DNA from 2 places in the Paenibacillus sp. FSL E2-0201 genome. Region 2 is predicted to be linked to the other one. Evidence: riboswitches for the same ligand, from Rfam matches in the RefSeq annotation. Region 2 holds a riboswitch; the other holds the start of a gene.
The links. A riboswitch is a leader RNA that binds a small molecule or an ion and turns the genes downstream of it on or off. The one in region 2 is predicted to bind cyclic di-AMP.
Positions count from the first base shown of each region.

Region 1 (12,476 bases), 1.2 Mb from region 2:
ACTGTAATTCAGGCATCACACGTTCCTCCATTCTGCAAGCCTCTGCATTCTGCATAAGAAAAACGTCTATCGTGAAACTTAAACATTTTTATATTTTATCAAAGGCCTATTCGCTTTCCCATTGTACACTATATCCAGTTCAAAGAAGCATTTCAATCTTTGAATCCAATAGATCTAGCTTAGCTCATAAAATTTTACCATATTGATGGATAAAAGCACACTTGGAACATGTAGTAAAACTGCACATGAGTGCACCCGGCTTCATAATCACAAAAAAACGGTCCCCTCAGGAACCGTCTAGTTAACTATAACGCTCTGTTAACTCGCTTACTACCTTTACAAATCACCGATTACAAGGACAGAATTTTTAACGAAAACCTAAGCTGCCAAGAAGCGCCACCATCTTTCGTTACATATAACGATGCATAATCGCGCTCGCGAACGGCCAGCCAGCCTTCTTTATTACTAGTGAAAGAGATTACCCCATCATACCCAGCAATCGCCGGAAGATTGGTCCACTGCTTACCACCGTTATACGTGCGTCCTACCGCTACTTTTTCTGCTGCGTCGGAATAACCCACCAAGAAGGTCGTACTGTTCCCTATCAGCTCCAAATTTCCCGGTCTGCCAGACGCAGGCCCTTTATTTACTACAGCTTTTCCACTACCCGGAGCAGGTCCACCCCCAGCAGTTTCCTGAGCGATCACTCTATTCCAGCTATTACCCTTACTCGTACTTGTATATAGGGAGTATGAGGTTTGACTCATCCCTGAGCCGCCAAAGAGAACCACATCAACTTGATCTCCCTTTGAAGTGATCTGCCCATACTCTGGATCGGTAAAGGCTACCTTTAACGATAAACTCCAAGTTTTGCCACCATCTGTAGTCTTCATTACCCGATAGCCGGTTCCAGGCACAGTTACAACGGCCCAGCCGGTATTACGATCACTGAAATAAGCACCGCGTGTATTGGATGGGGTTGAAATCTTACTCCAGCTAAGTCCCCCGTCCTTGGTGTAATACGTTGATGCCCTGTTATACCCAAAACCAATCTTACTGTCGATAAAATCGATTCTTTCAAAGCTAACCGCTTTATTCGAAAGTCTTTTCCATTCTGAGCCGCCATTAGAGGTACTGATTAAATATCGAGCTTGACCATCTTCTACAGAAGCAAGGGCAAAACCATGCACGTTATCGGGAAAATCAATCTGTTTAAAGCTCCATTGGCCTTCATAAATCGCTTGAAAATTGCAGCCTCCATCAGAAGTGCCAATCATAAATCCATTACCTGCTGCCCGTCCGATATCTCCATTCAAAAACTGAACATCAGAAAAGGTAAGCGGTGTGGATACGTCTCCTGAATGCTTATTTTGCAGAGACTGTAGTAGCCCATGGTCTCCAGTGCCGCAAGCCGCAGGCGCGGCTGATGCCGCAGCATGTACAGAAGAAGCTGATGCACCCCAGCCTGAAACCATTATTAACGTCGCCGAAAGGGCGGTTATTGTCGTTCTGTGAATCTTTTTCGTCCAGTTCATAGTGACACCTCCTATTGTATATATACCCTCGCTTTCAATCTCTACTCTTTTATACCTCCTGAAGCACGCATGATCCACCATTGAATAGTCACAAAATGGAAACAGTTTGTCATCTCCTATTTAAATCGCCTCTGGTAATAGTCCCTTTAACAGATCGCCTAGTTATACAATGAATATCCTTCCAGTTCCTATCCCATAATACAAGGAGAAGGGAGTCTGGTGCCATGACACGTGAATCAACAAATCTACCTAAACGAAAAAGCCGCTTCCGCCGTTTATTCCGGCTGCTGCTAGCCATGATTATATTGTTTCTACTGACCACGGGAGCTCTGCTCGGTTACCTATATCAAAAGGATCTTCCTCCCATTGGCGACGATGTGCGCTCCAAGCTACTCGACTCCAGAGGCAATATTCTTGCCACCTTTACCTCAGACGGGCGTAGCCGTGAACCGGTCAAATTAAGTCAAATTTCTCCCCTGCTTATTGAAGCCACACTAGCCGTCGAGGACCGTAAGTTTTACGAGCATTCCGGATTCGATATGAAGGGGATGGCGCGGGCCGTACTCGTCAATCTGGAAGAGGGAAATCGAACACAAGGGGCTAGTACGCTAACTCAACAGCTCGCGAGAAATCTCTATCTATCCCACGAAAAGACATGGACGCGCAAGGCCAAAGAAGCCTTGTATACGATGCAGCTTGAGATGAAATACAGCAAAGATGAAATCTTGAACATGTATTTAAATAACATCTACTATGGTCATGGTGCCTATGGCATTGAAGCAGCCTCTCAGATGTATTTTGGCAAATCTGCAGCAGATTTAGACTTAGCAGAGAGTACCATGCTAGCTGGGATTCCAAAAGGACCGACCTACTATTCGCCATACAATCATTTAGACAACGCTAAAAAACGCCAAAAAATTATTTTGACCGTCATGACTAATTTAGGAGAAATTACGCAAGAAGAAGCGGGGCAGGCGGGGCAGGAAGACTTGAACCTAAAACCACAAGGCCAGAAGGATACCACTGTGGCTGCACCTTATTTCAGAGATTATATCCGCAATCTCGCCACAGAATCTCTTCACATCAGCAGTGATGAGCTGGAGCAAGGGGGACTAAATGTTTACACTACCCTAGACCCTGACATGCAGCATGCCGCAGAACAAGCAGTCGACAAAGAGATGGATCAAAAGAGTGATCTGGAGACGGCTCTTGTTTCCATTGATCCTCGAACTGGCTACATTAAAGCAATGGTCGGCGGAAAAAATTATCGTACCAACCAATACAATCATGCTCTAGCCACAACTCGTCAGCCTGGCTCGTCCTTTAAGCCGATCATGTATTTAGCAGCACTCTCTTCCAAAGAGATGACGGGTCTTTCCGTTTTCAAAAGCCAGCCAACGATGTTCCATTATGATAACAATCGCAAAACCTACCAGCCTCGGAACTTCGGGGATAAATATCTGGGGGAAATCAACATGCGACAAGCTATTGCAGCATCCGACAATATTTATGCTGTGAATACAATCATGAAGATCGGTGCGGATAAAGTGAGCGAGATGGCAGCCAAGATGGGCATTGACAGTCCGCTTCAAAGTGTTCCTTCACTGGCACTCGGCACCTCACCAATCAGTCCGCTAGAAATGGCTGCAGCTTTTGCTGTTATAGGAAACAGTGGTCAGAAAATGCTCACCACAGCCATACTAAAAATAACGGATTCAAAGGGTGTGGTCCTGTATGAAGCTCCACAGCCAAAGGGTGAAGCCGTTGTAGAACCTTCTGCCGCCTATGTGTTAACCCGTTTAATGGAAGGAGTATTCGAGACTGGAGGAACTGGGAACCGTGTAGCTTCTATAATCAAACGTCCGGTAGCCGGCAAGACTGGAACTACGGATACAGACGGCTGGATGGTAGGCTTCACCCCCGAGCTATCCACTGCTGTTTGGGTTGGATATGACAAGGGGCGCGACATTACAACTACCGACGGTCGACGGGCAGCTCCAATTTTCGCGGAGTTCACTGAAAAAGCTCTGGAAAATATCCCGCCTAAGATTTTCCCCATTCCAGATGGCGTGGTTAGTGTATACATCAATCCGCAGTCCGGCAAGCTAGCGACAGCAGCCTGTCCCGAAAAAGAACTAGAGACTTTCATTAGTGGAACTGAGCCCACCGAATACTGTGATCAGCACGGCAAAGGTCCCGCTGTCGATGATGCACAAAGCAAAGTAGATCCGGCTGAAGAAAATCGTTCCCTGTGGAACAATATTAAGCGCTGGTGGTTGAATTAGCCCTCTTCATTTATTGAAGAGGTTTTTCTTTTTTATAACTTATTTATTGCAGAATTGATAGGATGGGCAAATTCAGTTTTCACTTCTCCCACAAAGGATGTAACCGCTTCATTTTATGTAATCACCCCATTCTCTTAACTCACAATTACTGCTATAATAGTTAGTAGCAACCAAAATATAAAGATGTAAATGAGGGACATGGGATGAAGGATACAGGCATGATCCGGAGTTTAGACAGTCTTGGGAGAATTGTGGTTCCCGCAGAAATCCGTATGACTCGTAATATCGACATTGGTGATCCTATCGAATTTTTTATATTAAACGATAACACCATCATACTCAGGAAGTACACCTCGACAGAATGTACGTTTTGCAGAAGCCACGACCATGTCACCTACTATAAAGAGCAATTTATTTGCAGTAGCTGTCTAAAAGAAATTGCCGATCCTGAACGCATGTCTCAAGCGCCGGAGACGCGCCAAGATTTTGCTAGCGAAGTGTCAGAGCACAGCAGCACGATCCGGAAGACGAAAACAGAGGATATGTGCCAACGCCTGGAGCGGGCCATAGATGATCATCCATATGCCAATCAGAAAGAGCTTGCTGAAATCCTGGGGATCAGTCAAGCCAGAGTAAGTCAACTCAAACGCAAACTTAGTACGGGAAGCAAATCGTAAACTAAATTCATGTATAGCAAAAAAGGCTTCGACTCTCCTATTTCAGAGTGTCGAAGCCTTTTTACTGTATCCTTTAATCTTGACCGGGTGATTGTTCCTACTCGGTCAGAGCAGCCTTGAGTTCATCGGAGGATGCGGTCCACCATGCCTCATTATGAGAGATCAAGAGGGATTTTAGCGCAGCCTTTTCAACTGCACCAAGCCCTCCCACATCGATTTTGCGTTTTAGAGCCCCATCCAGCTTATTGACATGCTCGGCGAGGATTTTCCAGCCACGACGCGCTTCCGTATCAATCCACATTTCACAAGCTGTTATTCCACCATAGAATTGACTATCCTGGGTACGGTCCACTGCTACCCATACCACCCAAACCTGTCTTCCATTAGGTACATCTTCACGGTTCATGGAGAATTTAATACCCTTTTCAACCTTACTCTTGGCATGCATGGCACCGATATCAATGACTGCTTCACCGCCATCAATAATGACAGGCGATACGTTATTGAGCTCAATAGAGCCTGCTCCAAAGCCTTTATGTTTACTTTTGGCATTCACAATATTTAAGGCAATCTGTTTCTTGCCCTCCGGTTGTATGTTGTCCACGAGTGCACACCCTTCCTCTTACGAATAATTTAATTTTAGCTAATAATGCGGCGATTGCAAACATATACATCCCGTAGATGCTTGTCACGGGAGGAATCACAGTATGAAGTCACTATCATTAAGGTACATTATCATCTTTGCGACCCTGGCCGCCCTCGTGCTACTAGGAGGAATATGGGTCTATTCGGGGGATAACTCCACAACTTCTGTTACTAGCTTTGTTTCAAAAGAGGCCAAGTCCTCCAGTGGCACAGCTCCTGCTGCTGCACCACAGCAAAATCTTCCTGATAGCGCCCCCGTTCCGGCAGAGGAAGCATTAAGTCATCGGGTTGTCGAGTACCACATCGATGTTCAGCTTGTTCCAGATACAGAAACCTTAATCGCTTCTGAGACGGTAACCTGGACACACCCCGGTGTAAAACCTGTAAGTGATCTATATTTTCATATGTACCCAAATGCTTTTGCCTCACCAGATACTACCTTTATGAAGGAATCCGGAGGAACACTCAGGGGTGACACCATGCCAGAGAACGGCTTCGGAAGTATGACTCTAACCGATCTGCGCACGACAGAAGGAACATCGCTAATGCAACGAGTACAATTTGTACAACCTGACGATGGTAACGTCAACGATAAGACACTCCTAAAGGTGCATCTCCCACAACCGGTTAATGGAGGAGAAAGTGTCACGCTTAAACTAAAGTACGAGGTCCAGCTTCCCAAAATATTTGCCCGTATGGGTACATCAGGGAATTTCGTGATGGCTGGGCAATGGTTCCCAAAGCTTAGTGTATACGAGCCTATGGGCACACGCGGGGTTAAGGAAGAAGGCTGGGATTTACATCAATATCACGGCACCTCTGAATTTTACAGCGATTTTGGCATCTTTAATGTAACGATTGCAGTTCCTTCTAACTATACGGTAGCTGCGACCGGATTTCCTGTAAAGAATGCCAAACTGAAACAAGATCAAAAAATATATCAGTTCTACGCTGATGATGTCCATGACTTCGCTTGGGCGGCTTCCCCTGATTTCACAGTAGCTGAAGAAGCCTTCTCTACACCAGAAGTACCTGGTGTACGGATCAAGGTCTATCTCGATCCATTGCACAAAGACTTAAAGGAACGATACCTTCAGGCCGCTAAGGCTGCCCTGACCTACTTCAGTAAATGGTATGGTCCTTATCCCTACTCCACTCTGTCTATTATCGTTCCACCTAAGGAGGGCAATGGTGCAGGAGGAATGGAGTATCCTACGCTCATTACAGCCTTTGGAGCCACGGACTCTTCACCTGATACTTCACTTGAGAGAACCGTCGTTCATGAAATTGGCCATCAATACTTCTACGGTATGGTCGCCAGCAATGAATTCGAAGAGGCTTGGTTAGACGAAAGCTTCACTTCTTACGCTGAAGACAAACTCATGGAGCAGGAATATGGTGTCAAAGCTAATCTCCCTCTGCAATCTAGCCTGGTGACCAAATCAGAGCCGCTGAACTTAGAGACATGGAAATATGACGGGGCAGAATCGTATAGCCGAAATGTATATATTCGCGGAAAGCTAGTACTTAAGGATATTGAACGCCAAGTAGGCGCTAAAGCAATGAACAGTATCATGTCTACTTACGCACGTAAATTCCGTTTCCAGCATCCCACTACATCTGATTTTCAAAAAGTCGTTGAGAAGGTAACCAAAAAATCGTGGCAGCCTTATTTCGAGGATTATGTTTATGGTGGCGGTGCTCCTGATTTCTCAGTAGATACGATTACGATTAAAAAGAATGGCAGCAGCGAGGCTCAGAGCTACGAATCCATAGTGAAAATTACAAACAAAGGGAGTCATTACGTTGACGTTCCCATTAAATTCACATTCGCTGACGGTTCTGCGGCAGAGCGGGTCTGGAACGGTGAAGGAGCAGAGACTACGTTTCAGCTGTTAAGCGATAAACTTCTCCTCTCTGCTGAGATTGATCCTGAGCATACCGTTCTTTTAGAAAACAAACATCTTAATAACTTCAGACTGGCGGAAATAGAGCCTAAAACGCTCTCCCGCTGGACATTAAGTGTAACTAAACTAGTTGAAACCGTGCTCGGAACTCTTGTCTGGTGAGGTGAATGATTGTGAGAACATCGATAACCCGCGGCTGGCAAAGCATGAAGGAGCAATTTTATATTCTGATTCTGCTCTTCATCTATCGACTGCTCTGGGGCTACTTTATGTACGGCTTCATCCGGTCTGCTATCGTTCCAATTCTAATACGCTATCCAGATAAAGACGCTGGAGGCAGCGGAATGGGCAGACTACTCTATTACGTCGAAGGGCAGTTCAGCTTGAACACAGATCCTGCGATACGTACTTGGTTATGGATGTTCCTAGGGCTTGTTATCTTGCGACTGCTACTCTCCCCCTTCATAAGGGCAGGATTACTGCATGAACTCCATCAGGAGCGAAAAGGAGAGCGTGGCCTGTTCTTTTTTCCCGGCATGAAGCTTTATGGATTGCCAGTGTTTATCTTTAGTTTAATCGAATGGGTACTGGCTCTACTTCCGTTATACTGGCTTGCTCCAAAAATGTACGGGCTATTCTTGTCCTCCTTTCTAGACTACTCTTTGTTGCTTCATCTAGTTCCATACGTATTGGCATGGCTTATATACATCTTTATCGTGCGCCTGTTCCTTCTATATATGCAGTTTGGTTATACCAGCGGCACGGGGATGTTCTCCTCCCTATTCATTTGTTTGAAGTCGCTGATTCCAGCAATAGGCATTTCAATCATACTTGGCGCAGCAGGCCTAGTCCTTTTGCTAGTGTGCGGACTAACGGGTATCTTCTGTCCTGGCCTACCAGCACTTCTTATTCGTCAACTTTCATCACTGCCCTCAACACTCTTCAAAATGTGGGGGATTTCAGCTCAATATCATCTATGGCGCAGTAAAGCATTTCCACAATAATTTAAAGGCTTACAGCACATAATATAAGAGTCCCGGTTCCTGAATCAGGAGCTGGGACTCTTTCGCGTTATAGACAAATTATGAGGATTTGCAAAATCGTAAAGACTTTGTTACAATAAGTCCTGTTCCATTGGTAACAAGTTTGTAATCATTTGAAACGATTTCTACATAACTTCATGTATTTGTCGTAGTCTTGTCGATAAGTCACTATCTGGTGCATAAAACGCCGAATTCCTTGCACCGGGAAGTGGGGGAACCATATTTTGGGTGAATTGATCTCGCTTTGCAGTGATCATAGGGGAACCTTCTACCGAACCCTTAAGCTAACCTCACAGGCATTGGAAGGGGTACAATTTTTTTGAAGAATTTAAGAAAAGCATGCGTCGCTGCGGCGCTAGGACTTGTAATGGCGTTCTCTATTGGTGGAGGAAGTGCCTTTGCAGACTCTAAGATGGACAGTGTTATTTCAAAGACTATTGGAGTTGCCTATAAAACCGGAGGCACTAGTACTGCCGGGTTTGACTGTTCTGGATTTACTACGTATGTATTCAAGAAGGTGGGTCTTTCTTTGCCCCGTACTTCAAAAGCTCAATATAGTGTCGGAACTCCTGTAGCCAAAAGCAAATTGCGTTCAGGTGACCTAGTTTTCTTTAACACATTGGGCAACGGCGTATCCCATGTCGGCATTTATGTTGGAAACGGAAAATTCGCACAATCATCATCTTCATATGGCGTGACCATCACTTCACTTAGCCAGTCCTACTGGGCCAATCGCTACGTTGGTGCTAAAAGAGTAATGAGTACTTCCTCATATCAAGCTGTAGCCTACGATTAATACTTCCCCACAACTATAACCTCACAATTACATTATATAGACCTGGGTTTGATTATTGACTTAATCGAATCCAGGTTTTCTTTTGCCTTATTCTATTCTTTACACCACTAGAACGGACTTTAAACACTTTTATTTGATAAAAATTTCAATAAATATAAAAATTAGTTTAATATTATCGCTTACATATGCATTTTGTCTTTAAAAAAACGAATTTTTCTGCATGATTATGTTAAAAACGATTGCCAAGCGGCACTCTGTTTGTTACAATAACTGCAGTAAGATTTTAGTAACATTTTTGTAATCATTAAGTTGTTATTTACAAAGGTTTTGTCATGTATTGATTACAAGCTATTCCTAATCAACAGTATCAGCCGAGTTTCCTAACTATTAGGAAAACGGGGGAACCAACTTTGGGTGAATTGACCTCCATTTTTAGAGGGGTCATAGGGGACCTTCAACCGAACCCTTAAGCTAACCTCGTAGGCATCCGGAAGGGGTATAAACTTTTGAAGAAGAAGCTAGCAGCAGCAGTACTTAGCTTTTCCATTATTTTCACCATCGGAGCAGGAAGCGCTTTCGCGGATTCCAAAATGGATAAAGTGATCGACAAGACCATCGGAACTAAGTACGTATCCGGCGGCATCTCCACAAATGGATTTGATTGCTCCGGATTTACAATGTATGTATTTGATAAAATCGGTATCAATCTACCACACCAATCAGGTTCCCAGTATCAAATGGGTACTGCTATCTCCCAAGATGATTTAAGATCTGGAGATCTTGTATTCTTTAATACAAGTGGTAAGGGTGTCTCCCATGTCGGTATTTATGTCGGTGAAGGCAAGTTTGCACACGCATCTTCCTCACGCGGTGTAACGATTAGCTCCCTGAGTGATAGTTACTACGTGAAACGCTACATCGGTGCTAAACGGATTATGAGCACAGATGCTTATCATTCTGTTGCTTCTGAGACAGAAGATAATGATGATGTTCAATAAGTAAATCGTACATAGGCTCTTTTCCAAGATGTTGCTTCTTGGGGAAGAGCTTGTTTTTTTGTCTTATTTAATATTTACCCCTCTCAAAATTTGTAAAACATTAATCCTCATAAAGTTTCTGAGTCGACCATCCCTCTTTTTGTATATAATACATATAGTATTGTGTGAAACTTATACTTTCTTATATTTTAAAGTCCCCCCCGTGAAAGGAGGTCTTTGACCTTATGATAAATCCCTCCGTTACTTTTCATGTAGCACCTATGGAGACCAGTCACGCGGAAGAGATTTGCAACTGGGATTACACTCCCCCTTATAATATTTACGGCTGGATGCCTTGGGAGCAAATGCAGGCTCTTGAAATCGAGTTCGGCGACCCCCAGTTACGGAATGAGCAATATGTCTCCATATTAAATGGGCAAGGAGCTTTATGCGGATTCGCGCAGTTGTTTCCGATGGAAGGTGTTGTTCGCTTGGGGATTGGCATGCACCCCGATCTATGCGGTCAAGGCCTAGGGAAATTATTCATGGATGCAATCGTGCAAGCAGCCTTGATTCGTTATCCTGAGCGTGAGATAGATCTAGAGGTATTGACCTGGAACCAGCGGGCGATCCGAACTTATCAAAAGTGTGGATTTACGATTACCGATACGTATGAGCGCTTAACCCCCACAGGAAACAAACCATTTTATTGCATGGTCTATGACAAATAATATTAAATTCCATATTTTTCAATGATTTGATGGAATTATCGTTCATTTATTTGTCACAAACCCTATGATAACGCTTCACCTTGAGCTATAATGTAGGAAGCAGCTTACATAGAAGGGACGAACTGGGATGCAGAAATGGATCATGAGCGGTTTGTTTTTTGCCGCCTGTGCCTTTGCGGTAGTACTTATGTTTACACTTCCAGGTAAAGAAGAGGTAGCTGAACAGAATAAGCCAACGATGCCGGTAGTTCAATTGGATGCGGCAAAGGCGGAAGCAACCGTGAAAGCCAGCTGTATCACCTGTCATGGCGATCAGCTTCAAGGTGGAGTTGGACCCAGTCTTCAAAATGAAGGCGGTCAGCATGATGCTGAAGAAATCTACAGTATCGTCACTAAAGGACGCGGCCAAATGCCTTCCTTTAAAGAAAAGCTAGCCCCTGAGGAGATTGCAAACGTCGCCCTCTGGCTCTCAGAGAAAAAGTAACTACCCAAGCAACTAAAAACGCCCGTGCCAGAAGATAGTTCACTATCTGCGCACGGGCGTTTATTTATGAGTTTGGGTGAAACTAACGATTTTTCTCAAAGGCTTCATTAAATTCATGTGCCTCTCGAATATCAAGAGCTGTAATACCATCTTGCTCATTTGATTTCAGTCGTAGAGTCACTGTCTTATAATCAATCGTAATATGTGGATGGTGATCAAAGGCTTCTGAAATGGTGGCAACTTCATCAACGAAAGCAATACCCTTCATATACTGGCTGAACATATATTTTCGCACCATGGTATTCTCTTCCAGCTTCCAACCTTCCAGCTTGCTGATCTGTTCACGCAGTTCTTCTTCCGTAAATAACAATTCGTTTCCTCCCTTACTAAAAATTGCAGTAAAATCCGTAGATCCTTTACTTGTCTTATTCGTTAAACAAAACATCCCTTAGCTTCTGAGGTCCAAGGGATGTGCCAGGATAAAGGCAATATTTTCGATTAAATGTATTCAAGAATCCCAGCGATTATAACTCGGCTATACCAATTTTAACACGGGCTACTAACTACGGGCAAATTACGCCCCGCCGCCCCCTCTTCTTAAATCAAAACAACAGAGGCTAAATCCTCTTCTCCGACTAAAATATTAATGCGGTGCGTGTCCTTATCATAAATGATAACGCCGCTCCCCACCTCAATCATAGGTTCATTACCCAGCGCGAAGAAGAGATCCTCAGCCAGCGCCTCCCATACCTCCATCTTGGATTCCTGCGGCAATTCTTGCCACTCTTCCGGATCCATTTCAAAAAATAAGTACCCATCGGAAATTCTGCCGACAGCCTCGGTCAAATCCGTCAGGATTTCACCGTAATCTCTACCATGCTTTACACCCACATGTATCACTCCGTTTTCTCCACAGATGAATAATTACTTACCTTATCCATTATAGCCGAAAAAATGACTTCACAAAAAACGGAATGATGTCGATAAATAAGAATATACGTTATTCGGTTTCGCACAGAGTGCCTTGCCGCTGTTTCAAGGATGATATACGCGGCTTTGTCGGAACACATCTTATAATCTCATGGACGAGGTGCATAATGGAAATTTCAACAATACTCGGTTTAATTTTTGGTCTAGTTGCAGTAATTTGGGGTATGATCCTCAAGCACGCTCCTCTTCACGCTTTAGCCACACCCGCTGCTTACGTTATTATCTTAGTGGGGACGGCGGCCTCCATCTTTATGGCCTTTCCAATCTCGGAGGTCAAAAAGATTCCAAGTCTGTTTAAAATAATTTTTGTCAAAAAGAAATTAATCAGTAAATCCGAATTAATTACTATGTTCATGGAATGGGCTTCTATTACACGGCGTGAAGGTCTACTGGCACTTGAGTCTAA
Region 1 is NZ_CP150154.1:111,172-123,647, reverse strand. It holds gene NSU15_RS00580 (DUF1934 domain-containing protein) at 1-16, opposite strand, end outside; gene NSU15_RS00575 (hypothetical protein) at 351-1,535, opposite strand; gene NSU15_RS00570 (PBP1A family penicillin-binding protein) at 1,760-3,820, shown strand; gene NSU15_RS00565 (AbrB/MazE/SpoVT family DNA-binding domain-containing protein) at 4,024-4,497, shown strand; gene NSU15_RS00560 (YwhD family protein) at 4,595-5,101, opposite strand; gene NSU15_RS00555 (M1 family metallopeptidase) at 5,205-7,211, shown strand; gene NSU15_RS00550 (hypothetical protein) at 7,256-8,053, shown strand; cyclic di-AMP (ydaO/yuaA leader) riboswitch at 8,268-8,406, shown strand; gene NSU15_RS00545 (C40 family peptidase) at 8,460-8,888, shown strand; cyclic di-AMP (ydaO/yuaA leader) riboswitch at 9,248-9,389, shown strand; gene NSU15_RS00540 (C40 family peptidase) at 9,395-9,886, shown strand; gene NSU15_RS00535 (GNAT family N-acetyltransferase) at 10,111-10,596, shown strand; gene NSU15_RS00530 (cytochrome c) at 10,724-11,080, shown strand; gene NSU15_RS00525 (4a-hydroxytetrahydrobiopterin dehydratase) at 11,163-11,450, opposite strand; gene NSU15_RS00520 (hypothetical protein) at 11,678-11,971, opposite strand; gene motA (flagellar motor stator protein MotA) at 12,178-12,476, shown strand, end outside.
Region 1: linked by a shared signal. The riboswitch ahead of NSU15_RS00540 (C40 family peptidase) and the one ahead of NSU15_RS25470 (TrkH family potassium uptake protein) in region 2 are both predicted to bind cyclic di-AMP.

Region 2 (12,476 bases):
TTTCTGACAGAACGAGAGAAGTAATCCCTGCCTCTCTCGTGCAACTTAAATTTAAAAAGCCCTCCGTCCAATGAAAGGACGAAGGGCTTAACTATTTAATCTTGGTTTACAACCTCATTCTCAAATCGATCAATACTTTCATTAGAACCAATGAGTACCATTACATCGCCTTCGCTCAAATGATCATGTGCCGTTGGAGCAACGATAATTCCACTTTCCCTGTTCAGGGCAACAATACTGCAGCCATATTTTGCTCTTGTATTTAAATCGGACAAGCTTTTTCCGTTCATGCAGGACGGTACGGTTAGCTCCACGATTTTATAATCTTTTGACAGTTCAATATAATCAAGCAAATTGGGTGTCACCAGCTGATGTGCTACACGAATGCCCATATCCCGCTCCGGAAAAATAACCCGGTCCACGCCTAGCCTGGACAACGCACGACCATGAAGAATCGAGATCGCCTTGGCTACAACTTGCTTCACTCCAATCTCTTTTAACAAAATAGCCGCCAGAATACTTCGCTCCATATTGTCGCCGATCGCTACAATCCCACAGTCAAAGTTCCGTACGCCGAGCGAGCGCATAATTCCTTCATCTGTAGCATCAGCCACTACCGCATGCGTCAGATGATCGCTCATATCCTCCACGCGCTCCTCTTGGTGATCGATGCCGAGCACCTCGTAGCCCATTTCCATCAGCTCAAGCGCGAGACTTGAACCGAAGCGGCCTAAGCCGATTACTACAAATTGCTGTGCTTTCATTTCGGATTAACTCCTATCCAATAATTATTTTACCTTCTGGGTGCTTATACAATGGTTTTCCCTGCTTTGGTCCAAGCGCATACACTAACGTTAATGGACCCAGCCGACCCGCAAACATCGTCAGACAAATCAGAATCTTGCCGATAACAGACAGTTCAGGTGTCAGCCCCATACTTAGTCCAACCGTTGCAAAGGCTGAGGTCGTCTCAAATAGTATTGCTAAGAAATTACTATCCTCTGTTGTGGACAGTAACATCGACACAGAGAGGACCAATAGTAAAGCCAGTAAAGTTAACGTCAACGCTTTATAGATACGCTCCTGCGCCAATCGATAACGGAACAGCACAACATCTTCACGCCCGCGAAGCATCGCGATTACTGCACCAATCATAATCGTAAAGGTCGTAGTCTTGACCCCACCGCCTGTTGAACCCGGTGATGCTCCAATAAACATAAGGATAACCATAAAGAACTGTGAGGCTTGCCGCAGTCCGGCAATATCCACCGTGTTGGCACCAGCGGTTCGGGGCGATACAGACTGAAAGAATGCGGATAATATTTTGCCGCCGAGATTCAGATCACCCAGTGTGCGCTGATTCGTAAATTCAAATATAAAAATAACCAAAGCACCAATAACAATAAGCCCAGCCGTGGTAGAGAGTACAACTTTGCTATGCAAAGACAATTTACGTTTTACACGAAACTCCACCAGATCAGACATGACAATAAAACCAATACCGCCGGAGACAATCAGAAACATCACCACAATATTCACTAGCGGGTCATATACATAGTCGGTTAAACTCCGAAAATCCCCAAAAATATCAAATCCAGCATTATTAAACATGGACACTGCATGAAATATTCCAAAATAAATGGCCTTTCCCAGCGGCATATCAAACGCCCAACGTATGGACAGCAGCACCGCTGCACAACCCTCAATGACTAATGAATAAATAAGTACTCTTCGGATCAGTCGAACAATCCCCTCCATAGAACCTTGGTTCATGGCTTCCTGCAGGATTAACCTGTCCCGCAAAGAGATTTTGCGTTTCATCATCATGGCAAATAAGGTGGCCATTGTCATAAAACCTAAGCCGCCAACCTGGATAAGCACCATAATCACGGTTTTCCCAAAAATGGTGAATGTCGTCCCGGTGTCCAGTACCACGAGTCCTGTCACACAGGTTGCCGATGTAGCAGTAAACAACGCATCAATAAAACTCACTGCATTCTTACTAGTACTCGAAATGGGAAGCATAAGCAGCAAGGCGCCTATCAGAATAATCGATGCAAAACCGAGCACCATAATCTGAGGCGGAGAGAGCTTCAGAAACTTTGATTCAGAAACTCTGCGAAACTGTGAAGCCACTATGCTCACCCTCTTATCTTAATTTAAAGAATTCCAACAAAAAAAGCACTGGAAAACCAATGCTACCCTTGGTTCCTGCAGTAAATTAGCCTACGAGGTTAGCTGACGGATTCGGACTGTGCAGGCTGCCCTATTCGTTCCTAGAACGAAATTCACCCCTGATGAATAAAGTCACCTTTTACGGCGTATACTCATCTTTTCATTACTTCTTATGGTTCCCCCGTTTTCACCTGAAATTCGGCTATATACAATTGCATACAAATTATATCTGTTATTTCGATAAATCACAAAGACACAATTAATGGTGATTCATATGAAAAATGCGGTTTGGAGAGGATGTACCAGAAGGAGTGCCTTTTCTCATCACTTTTCCGTGTTTTCCCTGCAATTGCATCGTTTTTCATGAAAAATGAAGAAATGATCACTTTAAATTCATGGTATATATTCAGTTTCCTATTCTATAATATCTCTATTACCCATAAAAAAAATATACGATGATTTTTGTAACTAACATGGCACTAATACTATAATGGAACATAACATTGTCAGTTTACAAGGAGGCGTTACATGAATCCCGTTGGCCAGCCCTTACAGCAACGTGCCCTCTCCAAGAGGCTCATCATCTCGGGCATTATCGGTCTTATTCTATTTATTATGTTTCAGATTGCCCCCTCGGTGCTAAATAGCCCTGCCGGGGAAGATACTACCGTCATCAGTAAGGCGGAAGCCCGCGACAAAGCGATATCATTTGCGGAACAAAAGTTAAACTATACCAAAGCACCAAACGATCAGTGGAATGTACTTTATGAAACGGATTCTTCCTTTTACGGTTATATGTCCCGCGAGAAGCTTTTGGAGGACTATACAAAAAAGAAATTGGATCAACGATATCCTTTTGACATCTTTCGTGTAACACTTAGTCCTTCAGCGGAACAAGAGCCACTGATCTCCGTTGACCTCAATATGTATACTGGCGCAGTTGTCGCCTTCACACAAGGAGCAGAAGGATCATCTGCAGAATTGCCAAGCAATGTAACCACTGGCGCAAAAGAAGAGGACAAGGGTGCTGACTTGTCTTTGGCACAAAAAGAAAATCTTGCCCGCCCCTGGCTTCAGGAATGGGATGTGAATCCCGCCAAGCTGCAAATTGAATCGAATGCAGGAAACTATGGGCTCGTGTATACTGACCGTTCCGTTCAGATCGGCGAATCCTTGCTTCACTATTATTTCGATTTCGCTGACGAACAGGTATCCAGCTTTAAAGCCGGATTTACTGCTCCAGCTTGGCATACCTCCTACGTGAAGGACCAGACCTCTCTCGCGGAAAAGCTTACTCTATTCGGTTACGGTCTGCCTACCTTAGCTTTAGGAATTTTGGCACTCATCTACAGCATACTTAGAAAAGAACATACCTCCTTTAAGCGCGGAATTTTCCTAAGCTCGGCTTATTTTGTAATCATGATGATCAGCACCTATAATATGCTTCCTGAATCTTCGGGCGAAGGACTCGAGGCTCAGATCACTTCCGTCATTATGTTCATCATTTATGCCTTATATAGCCTGCTAATGTCCTCCCTGCTCTATTTCTCTTTAGTTGGAGGGGACGGCCTTTGGAAAAAAGAAGAGTGGATGAACCCATGGCCTCGTGCTAAAGAGCCTGGCTATGGTAAATACGTGCTGGATAGTATCCGGGCTGGATACATCTGGGCATTCGTGCTACTAGGGGTACAGACCCTTATGTTCATCGTATTATCATTGACTTTGCAGAACTGGTCCACTACTGACGCTACTCAATCTCCTTACAACATGAGATATGCTTGGCTGCTGCCTATCGTTGCATGGCTCGCCGGGTTATCCGAGGAAGCTATTTATCGTTTTTTCGGAATCCCTATGTTGAAAAAGGTGTTCCGGAGCACGTTCATCGCTTGCCTGATCACTACGCTGATATGGGCGTTTGGTCATACACTTTATCCGATCTACCCTATCAGCTCCCGTCCTATTGAGCTTACCGTGATCGGGCTGCTCTTCAGCTATATTTTCCTTCGTTACGGCTTTATTGCCGTCATGTTCAGTCATGTCGTGTTTGACAGCATTCTGATGGGCGCTACGCTGATCTTTATGAAGGAAAGCGTGAATGTCGGAGCAGGTATCTTCGCGATTATCATGCCGTTCATAGTCGCCTACATTGTCTACCGGTTTAATCCACCACAAAAACCTGATCCGAAGCCGGTTGAACCGACATCTATCATTTAAAGAAGTAACGGGTGGATAACCGATAATAAAAAAAGGTGTCACAGCAGAAACCTGCTATGACACCTTTTTTATATTTACGCAATCAGGCCCTATGTCGCCGGCTCTTCATCCTTGAGCGCCTCAAGAATTTGACTAGCCAGCTTTTCGCCAATAGAAAGTGATTTAAAATCCTCTATGGAGGCTTCTTTAATTTTCTTTAGCGATCCGAAATGCTTAAGCAGCGCCTTGCGCCGCTTCTCACCTATACCTGGTATGGAGTCCAGCTTAGAGGTAACCATGGACTTCCCGCGCTGCTCACGGTGGAAGGTGATAGCGAACCTATGCACCTCATCCTGAATCCGTTGTAGCAGGTAAAATTCCTGACTATCCCGAGCTAAAGAGACGGGTTCTGGCGGATCTCCAACCAGAAGCTGAGCCGTCTTATGCTTGTCATCCTTAACGAGACCGCAGACCGGAATGAATAACCCCAGCTCGTTCTCCAGAATATCAATAGCTGAAGAAATCTGCCCTTTACCACCATCGACTACGATAAGATCTGGCATCGGAAGGTTCTCTTTCAGCACCCGTTCATACCGCCGCCGGATGACCTCGCGCATCGTTCCATAATCATCCGCACCCACTACTGTACGAACTTTATATTTACGATACTCTTTTCGCGCGGGCTTGCCATCAATGAAGACAACCATCGCAGAGACTGGATTGGTCCCCTGAATATTCGAGTTATCGAACGCCTCGATCCGGCTTAAGCGTTCGAGCCCCAAGCTCTCGCCTAAGCTCATTGCGGCACCAGAGGTACGTACTTCATCTCGTTCAATAAGCCGGAACTTCTCGTCGATTGCGACTGTAGCATTTTGGCAGGCCATACCGACCATCTGCTTCTTGAGTCCACGTTGTGGCACCAGCACTTTGATACCGAGCCACTCCTGTAGAATAGAGGCGCCACCTGCGGCATCAACAACACCTGCTGCTGATGCTTCCGCAGCGGCGATTTCACGTGCCTCAGCTTCTTCAGGTGATTCGGGGGTATCTTCCCCCTTTTGTAGCTCTTCTTCAGCTGGAGCAGCAATGACAATTGCCGGTTTAGCTTCTTTATCAACCACTGCTTCCTCGTCAAGCACATCCGGTAGAAGAATCTCCTGCGGCAGGGCAGGATTATCACTGTAATACTGCGTCACATAAGACATAAAGTCACTGTAGGCTTCCCCATAGAACGGAAAGACGGAGGAATGGCGCTGGATCATCTTCCCTTGTCTCATGTACAGAATTTGTACACACATCCATCCCTTATCTACGGCATACCCAAATACATCGCGATCCTTAGTATCCGTAGTGTTGATCTTCTGTTTCTCCATCAATGCATCAATATGGATAATTTGATCCCGCAGTTCCTTCGCCCGCTCAAAATATAATTCCTCAGCAGCCTCCTGCATTTTCTGCTGTAAATCCTTCTTAACCGCATCATGCCCTCCGCTTAGAAAAGCAGCGATATCTTGCGTAATCTGCTCATACTCAGATTTCTGCACTTCCTTCTCACAAGGCGCCAAGCATTGGCCCATGTGGTAGTAGAGACAGACCTCCTTCGGCATTACGCCGCATTTACGGAGCGGATACATACGGTCGAGAAGCTTTTTCGTTTGCTGTGCTGCATAACCATTAGGATAAGGACCAAAATATTTTGCTTTATCTTTAATCACCCGGCGTGTAACTTCAAGCCGAGGGTGAGCTTCATTCGTTATTTTGATATAAGGAAATGTCTTATCGTCCTTCAGAAGAACGTTATAACGCGGCATATGCTTCTTAATCAGATTGCACTCGAGAATGAGCGCTTCCATGTTGCTGGACGTAACAATATATTCGAAGTCAGCAATATTAGCGACAAGTCGCTGAGTTTTACCATTATGACTGCCTGTAAAATAAGAGCGAACCCGATTCTTTAGTACCTTCGCCTTGCCCACATAAATAATGGTGCCTTCTTCATTCTTCATCAGATAGCACCCGGGCAGATCGGGTAATAGAGCCAGTTTGTTGCGGATATTGTCCAAATTGATCCCCTCCAGCTAAATTGGACCAAGCTAAAACGCCTTCGGCGTCCTTTTAAGGACGGCAAGTGTTTATGCGAGAATTATAAGGATAAAGTATAGAGAGAAACTTATACTCTTATAATTCCATGATTAGTTGGCTTTTAGCGCACAAAACGCCTCCGGAATGAACCGAAGGCGCTGAGCGGCAGGGCCGAGGCCCGAACAGTAGCATTTAACAATTATTGATGTTTAGCTACGATATTTTTCAGGGATTCTTTGGAGTTCAATCCCACAACTTTATCTACCGGTTGACCGTCTTTGAAGAAGATCAGGGTTGGGATACTCATAACGCCAAAACGGGAAGCCGTTTCCGGATTCTCATCCACATTCAATTTTGCAATCTTCACGCTGTCTCCCAGTTCTGCGGACAATTCGTCCAAGATTGGAGCAATCATCTTACAAGGACCACACCAAGGAGCCCAGAAGTCTACTACTACAGTACCTTGACCTTCCACTTCGTTACTGAAGGTTTGGTCAGACACGTTCACGATAGCCATGATATTGTTCCTCCTCTAAAGTTTTACGAAACATTAATCCATTCTAAACCAAAGCTTAGTTTATGGAAGCTGCTCCGAAAATATAAGTTAATAAATTGTTTCATGTAATATGATAACCAAATTACCACTTACCGACACAATTCCAGTATAACATATCTTTAAGGGATATGTTATATATCACATACAATTATATTGCCCTCAAACTAATTTTATTTACGTTACTCTTTTCTTTACAATCTCCCCAGCCTTTCGGTATACTCTAAGAAAGCGCATTAAATGTCAATGACTTATTTCATAATGATCAACTTAATTTGCATCTTAACAATACAGGCATTGTCCCTGTAAGGAGGCAGAAGCTATGGATGTCAACGCGCAAGTACGGGACCCACGAGAACACATCAACGAAGAACCCCGCAATGATCTAGGCGATTTAATGAATGGATTTTTCGGAATGACTGCATTTATGACCGTTGTCTTTTTCGGCATGGTCATCATTAAGTTCATTTCGGAGTAAGGGAATCATCGTAATATAAAAAGAGGCTGTCTCAAAAATAGCGAATGCTACTTGGGGCGGCTTCTTTTTTTAAAAAAGTAATTTAGAGAAAGAAAACAGAGAACAGCGACCCTCCAATAAACGGAGAATCGCTGCTCTCTCTGAATTTTAAGGTTTTGAATACTCCGGTTTATCTAATTGTCCCCCGTTGATTCTCCCCATGCAGTGGAATAACATCCACAAAAGGAGCAATACGATCCATCAAACGTTGGCCTTTATAGATCTCCTCGCCATCCTTGCTTGTAAAGCTAAGATGTTTCTCCAAACCATCGAGCGGATAATTCGAGGTATAGAAGGTTGGTTTACGGTTCATCCGATAATTTAGAATCGCGCCAAGCACGTGATCACGCGCCCATGGATTTAAGTTCTCTGCACCAATGTCATCAAAGATAAGCAAATCGCAGTTTTTCATCGTATCCACGGTTTCCTTTAACTTCTGGCCGTCCATCATAATCGATTTTAAATCCTCAATAAAATCCGGCATATATACGATAACTCCAGTATAGCCGGCAACAGCAAGCTCATGAAGCAAGTAACACATCAGAAATGTTTTACCTGTTCCAAAGGTTCCGTGTAAATAAATCCCGCGTGAGGTCAGACCTTCATCTTTAACGCTCGTAATATAATCAAATATTTTATTAACCGCCGAGACCCGGCGTGGATCCTTGCCCATAATATCTATTTCATCATAACCGCCATTAAGCACACGCTCGTCCACATAAAAGCTGCGAATACGTTTGCGGATACTATCCTGGCTATCCTGTGCCACTTTAAGACGGCATGGCGTTTTGCGTTCATATAAATCCGTTGAACCATTCACAGTCTCTACCGTAAGTTTACTATAATGCCCCGGAAAATCATTTGGACATTTCTCAAGACCCGGACAGTTCGCGCAGTTGCGACTTTCCTCAACATATTGATACAGACGGCTCATATGAAGCCGCAGTCGCGATTCATCCAGCTCAGGATGTTCGGACTGCAATCCCTTCACAAGTGGATGATTGAATAACCCCTGTTCAAGATCGCGTTGACGCTGCCGTAGAGTTGGATTGTTGATCGAACGAAGTACATCGCCCATAGACTCCATAGTTCCACCTCTCTTTCATTACGGCGCTTGGGAAACGCCTTTTTTCTTGCTGGCTTTAATTTCTGCCGCTTTCTTCATCATCGCCGCGAATTCCTCTTCCGATACCGTTCCGGCACTTCCATCGTCCAGCCCAATCGGTATTTCCGGCTTGGCCGATCTGCCTGTATTTTTAGCATATGAACGTGATCGTGGTCCTGCTGCCGTGTTAGTTGTGGCACCCTTGCCCTTCACTTTGGACTGATCCCTGATATATTTTACAGCCTTCTCGTAGGTGTTCACTTGTTTAACCAGCATATTGGAAGCAATAGCCTCCACAAAATTGCGGTTCATTCGTTGTTCTCCACCTGAGGCTACCATAGTCATTAAATAATGAATAAGTACGTTGATTACTTCACCGCTTAGCTTATAGTTCAAATCTATTTTCTCGAACATATCCATCAAATGACTGGGTACTGCACCTGGGAAAAAGGTTTGAAGCAGCCGCGTATAAGGTTCATTCCGCAGCATCATATTATATTGGTGAATGTCGCATTTGGACAAAAATTGTGGTGGTACTTCTACATAATACTCCATCTCTACAGATTGCTCCGGTGGCGCAATAGAATCATCATTCTCTTCGGAGGCACTGGCTCGGATGGAAACAACCTTGGCAGCTGCAATTTCACGCTTTTCCTGCCGTTTCATATCTTGCCTGAAATGCTGGCTGGCTTTATATTGCAGTGCATCCAGTATTACCTCGCCTTCCGGCGAGAACACGCCATCTTCATCCAGCAGACGACATAAATCCTGTGGACTGAGTTCATACTTATGAGCTACATAGTTAATAACACCCATTTGAGTATGGTCAAAGCGAAGTTTTTCTACATGAGCCCGGTTCACAGACTCCCGTGGAAAACGCAAAATAATATCGCTATATCCAATCGCCTGTTCTCCCGATTCACGCATGCCGGGCTGACGCACAGAGGCCACTTCTGCAAGTGCCTGTTCCAGTTCATAATCAATGACATGTGTATTCAGTTGAAAAATATCATAAAAAGGCACGGAAATATTCTCTTTGCCTATGGATCTGCGACTCCACTCTTCTGGCTCTCGGTTCCAGAATTGTTCCCGTAAGGACAGCACAGCAAACTTGCCGATCTTATCGCGTAATAGCAACGTCAAATGCTGAGTAGCAAAAAAGTCAGCTGGCGATAGCGGCGGCATAAGCTCATATTCATATAAGTAATCATCGGTTTCCGGCACATAGATTCGACAGGTCTGCAACAGACCTACCGCTTCTAACCTGGAAGCCTGATCTATTAAATATTTGCGGCCTTTCTCATTCGGTTCAACGCCTAGCGTCATAAATAATCTGCGCTGTTGCTCCACTCCAGAATAGCCAATGCTATCTGCTGGCACATGTTCAACCAGCAAGCGATAGAAACTGATTGCAAAAGCTCCTACCATAGGTTGATACACAGAGCTAAGCATACGTCCATCTATAACACTAAGACCAAATTCGCGGGAAACGCAGTACCGATGATGTTCGGTGAAATGATGTAAGTTACTCATGCGCATCTACGGATACCCCCTTGTTTTCACGAATTCATACAGGATTCTATTCTATCATAAAAAACGTCGCCGGAAATGTAAATAAACTACCAATTCCGACTCTTTTCGCTATATAATCAGCTTTTTCTTACGATTATCTGCCTCTATTAAACAAGAAGAAACGGCTTCGCTGTCCTCTGAAAGAGGAAGGTTCCGTTTCTCGCTGAATTTCAAAATTGATTCTTAGCGCCTAAAAGCTTATATGTTCAAAAAAACGACTCTCACATCAGAGCCGCAGGTCTTCCAATTAAATCTTTAAAACATCTTGTAACCGCCAAAGCGCAGTTTTTGAATGGTCCATCCACTCAATATAGCACCTGCAAGACCAGCAACACCCGTTAAGTAATCAACAAAGTGGAAACTGGAGAGATGCTCCCAAAGCGACATCGCGCTTCTATCCCAAATGGAATAGACTACGACGGGTAGAATAATAAGAACGAATAGATAAGCGGGAAACCAGGTTGTCTTCATTAACATGTTAAGAATAAATCCAATACCAAACATCATCACAAAGAATAAAACGGTTAGGATAAACACTGGAATAAACCCCATGTTACCGCCACTACCCCTTTCTATAAAGAAGCGCACATCTTATACGAGCTAGTAGTAAGTTTACTAGAAAAAATGTCACGAAGCAATGAACTTTATTCAAATTTAGGCCTAATTCACTTACAACAGATTGTCATCATTTGCTCTAAGCAACTCGATTGCGATACAATGCATATAGATTAATGAATCGTACATAGTCTATGATGCAGGAGCTTCGTAGCAAGTTTTACACGATGTTATTCAGCGAAGCTTAGGCTTCGTAAAACTAAGTGTATGCTTTCGATGTGAGTTTTACGCGACGATATTTCAAGCGGAGCTTATGCTTCGTAAAACTTTTAAGGAGTGAGATCATGAACGAAGCCGCTATGACACTGGAAGGCTGGTATGCATTGCATGACTTCCGCTCACTGAACTGGACCGCATGGACGGCAGCAGATGATGAAGAACGTGCCGTTGCTCTGGAAGAATTACATGCTTTTATGCAGGAGTGGAGCACTGTCGAAGAAGCGAAGGAAGGCAGCTCTGCAGTATATTCCATCGTTGGCCAGAAGGCCGATTTCGTAATGATGTTCTTGCGTGAAAGTTTGGAAGCTCTGAACCAGCTTGAGACAGCCTTTAACAAAATAGCTTTTGCTCAATATACAACTAAAGCCTATTCCTACGTAAGTATTGTTGAATTAAGCAACTACCTTGCGGGGGGCAGCGATGGTAGCGACCCTATGCAGAATCCACATGTCATCGCACGTCTAAAGCCTGTTTTGCCGCAAGCAAAGCATATTTGCTTCTATCCAATGAACAAGAAACGCGAGCTTGCCGATAACTGGTATATGCTTGATATGGATAAACGCCGCGAGCTGATGGCTTCTCACGGATTAATCGGACGAGGTTATGCTGGTAAGGTGAAACAGATTATCACCGGTTCCGTAGGTTTTGATGATTGGGAATGGGGTGTTACCCTGTTCGCTGAAGATCCGCTGCAATTCAAGAAGCTGGTCTACGAAATGCGCTTTGACGAAGTCAGTGCTCGCTACGGTGAATTCGGACCTTTCTATGTCGGCAACCTGCTGACTGAGGATTCTTTTGAGGAAATGCTTAAATTGTAACAAAAAGGGTGAGTCTCCAGATCGTTATGGAGACTCACCCTTTTTGAATGCTATAACGAGGTTCCTGCTTCCTCATCCTCTTCGCTGTCATCTTCATCATCACGCAGACTTTCCAAAAATTCAGCCGTAGCCCGGTCACGCGCTCGCCCTTTTTCCTTTAAGCGTTCAATGCCAGGGAGAATGAGCAGATCAATTTCCTTTTGAACAACATACGCTAGATCGTACTGATTCTGATCCTCCAGATAAGATCCAACCTCAATCAGTCCGTTGTATCGGTCCAATTCTTCTCGGGTCAGCAATCCACGCACCTGCACGCTGCAGTGACGCATCTTATAAGAATCTTCCTTTTTTCAGAACCAGCGGAATCCCACCGATAATGAACAAATAGCGCATATCCACAACTTTTTTCAATTGAGCTGCAGTCCAGCCCTTGTAAGTTTTGCTGCCAACTACAGCAATCCCTTGTCCTTTACCTAGAGAAGCTACTGTTCCTTTATTGCTGAATGCGAATTTCTTCGGTTGTTGATTACGGATCGCAGCCACCAAATTATGTGCACAGCATTCTCCTTGTTGCATAGCAATTTGTGCTGTTGGCGGGTAAGGACGTCCTTCTGGGTTAATCATCAA
Region 2 is NZ_CP150154.1:5,663,675-5,676,150, forward strand. It holds gene NSU15_RS25460 (LysR family transcriptional regulator) at 1-24, shown strand, start outside; gene NSU15_RS25465 (TrkA family potassium uptake protein) at 96-764, opposite strand; gene NSU15_RS25470 (TrkH family potassium uptake protein) at 778-2,073, opposite strand; cyclic di-AMP (ydaO/yuaA leader) riboswitch at 2,210-2,389, opposite strand; gene NSU15_RS25475 (CPBP family intramembrane glutamic endopeptidase) at 2,704-4,389, shown strand; gene uvrC (excinuclease ABC subunit UvrC) at 4,479-6,431, opposite strand; gene trxA (thioredoxin) at 6,650-6,967, opposite strand; gene NSU15_RS25490 (YqzM family protein) at 7,326-7,481, shown strand; gene dnaI (primosomal protein DnaI) at 7,651-8,607, opposite strand; gene NSU15_RS25500 (DnaD domain protein) at 8,626-10,164, opposite strand; gene NSU15_RS25505 (YuiB family protein) at 10,453-10,749, opposite strand; gene hemQ (hydrogen peroxide-dependent heme synthase) at 11,097-11,849, shown strand; gene NSU15_RS25515 (hypothetical protein) at 11,900-12,178, opposite strand; gene NSU15_RS25520 (NAD(P)/FAD-dependent oxidoreductase) at 12,180-12,476, opposite strand, start outside.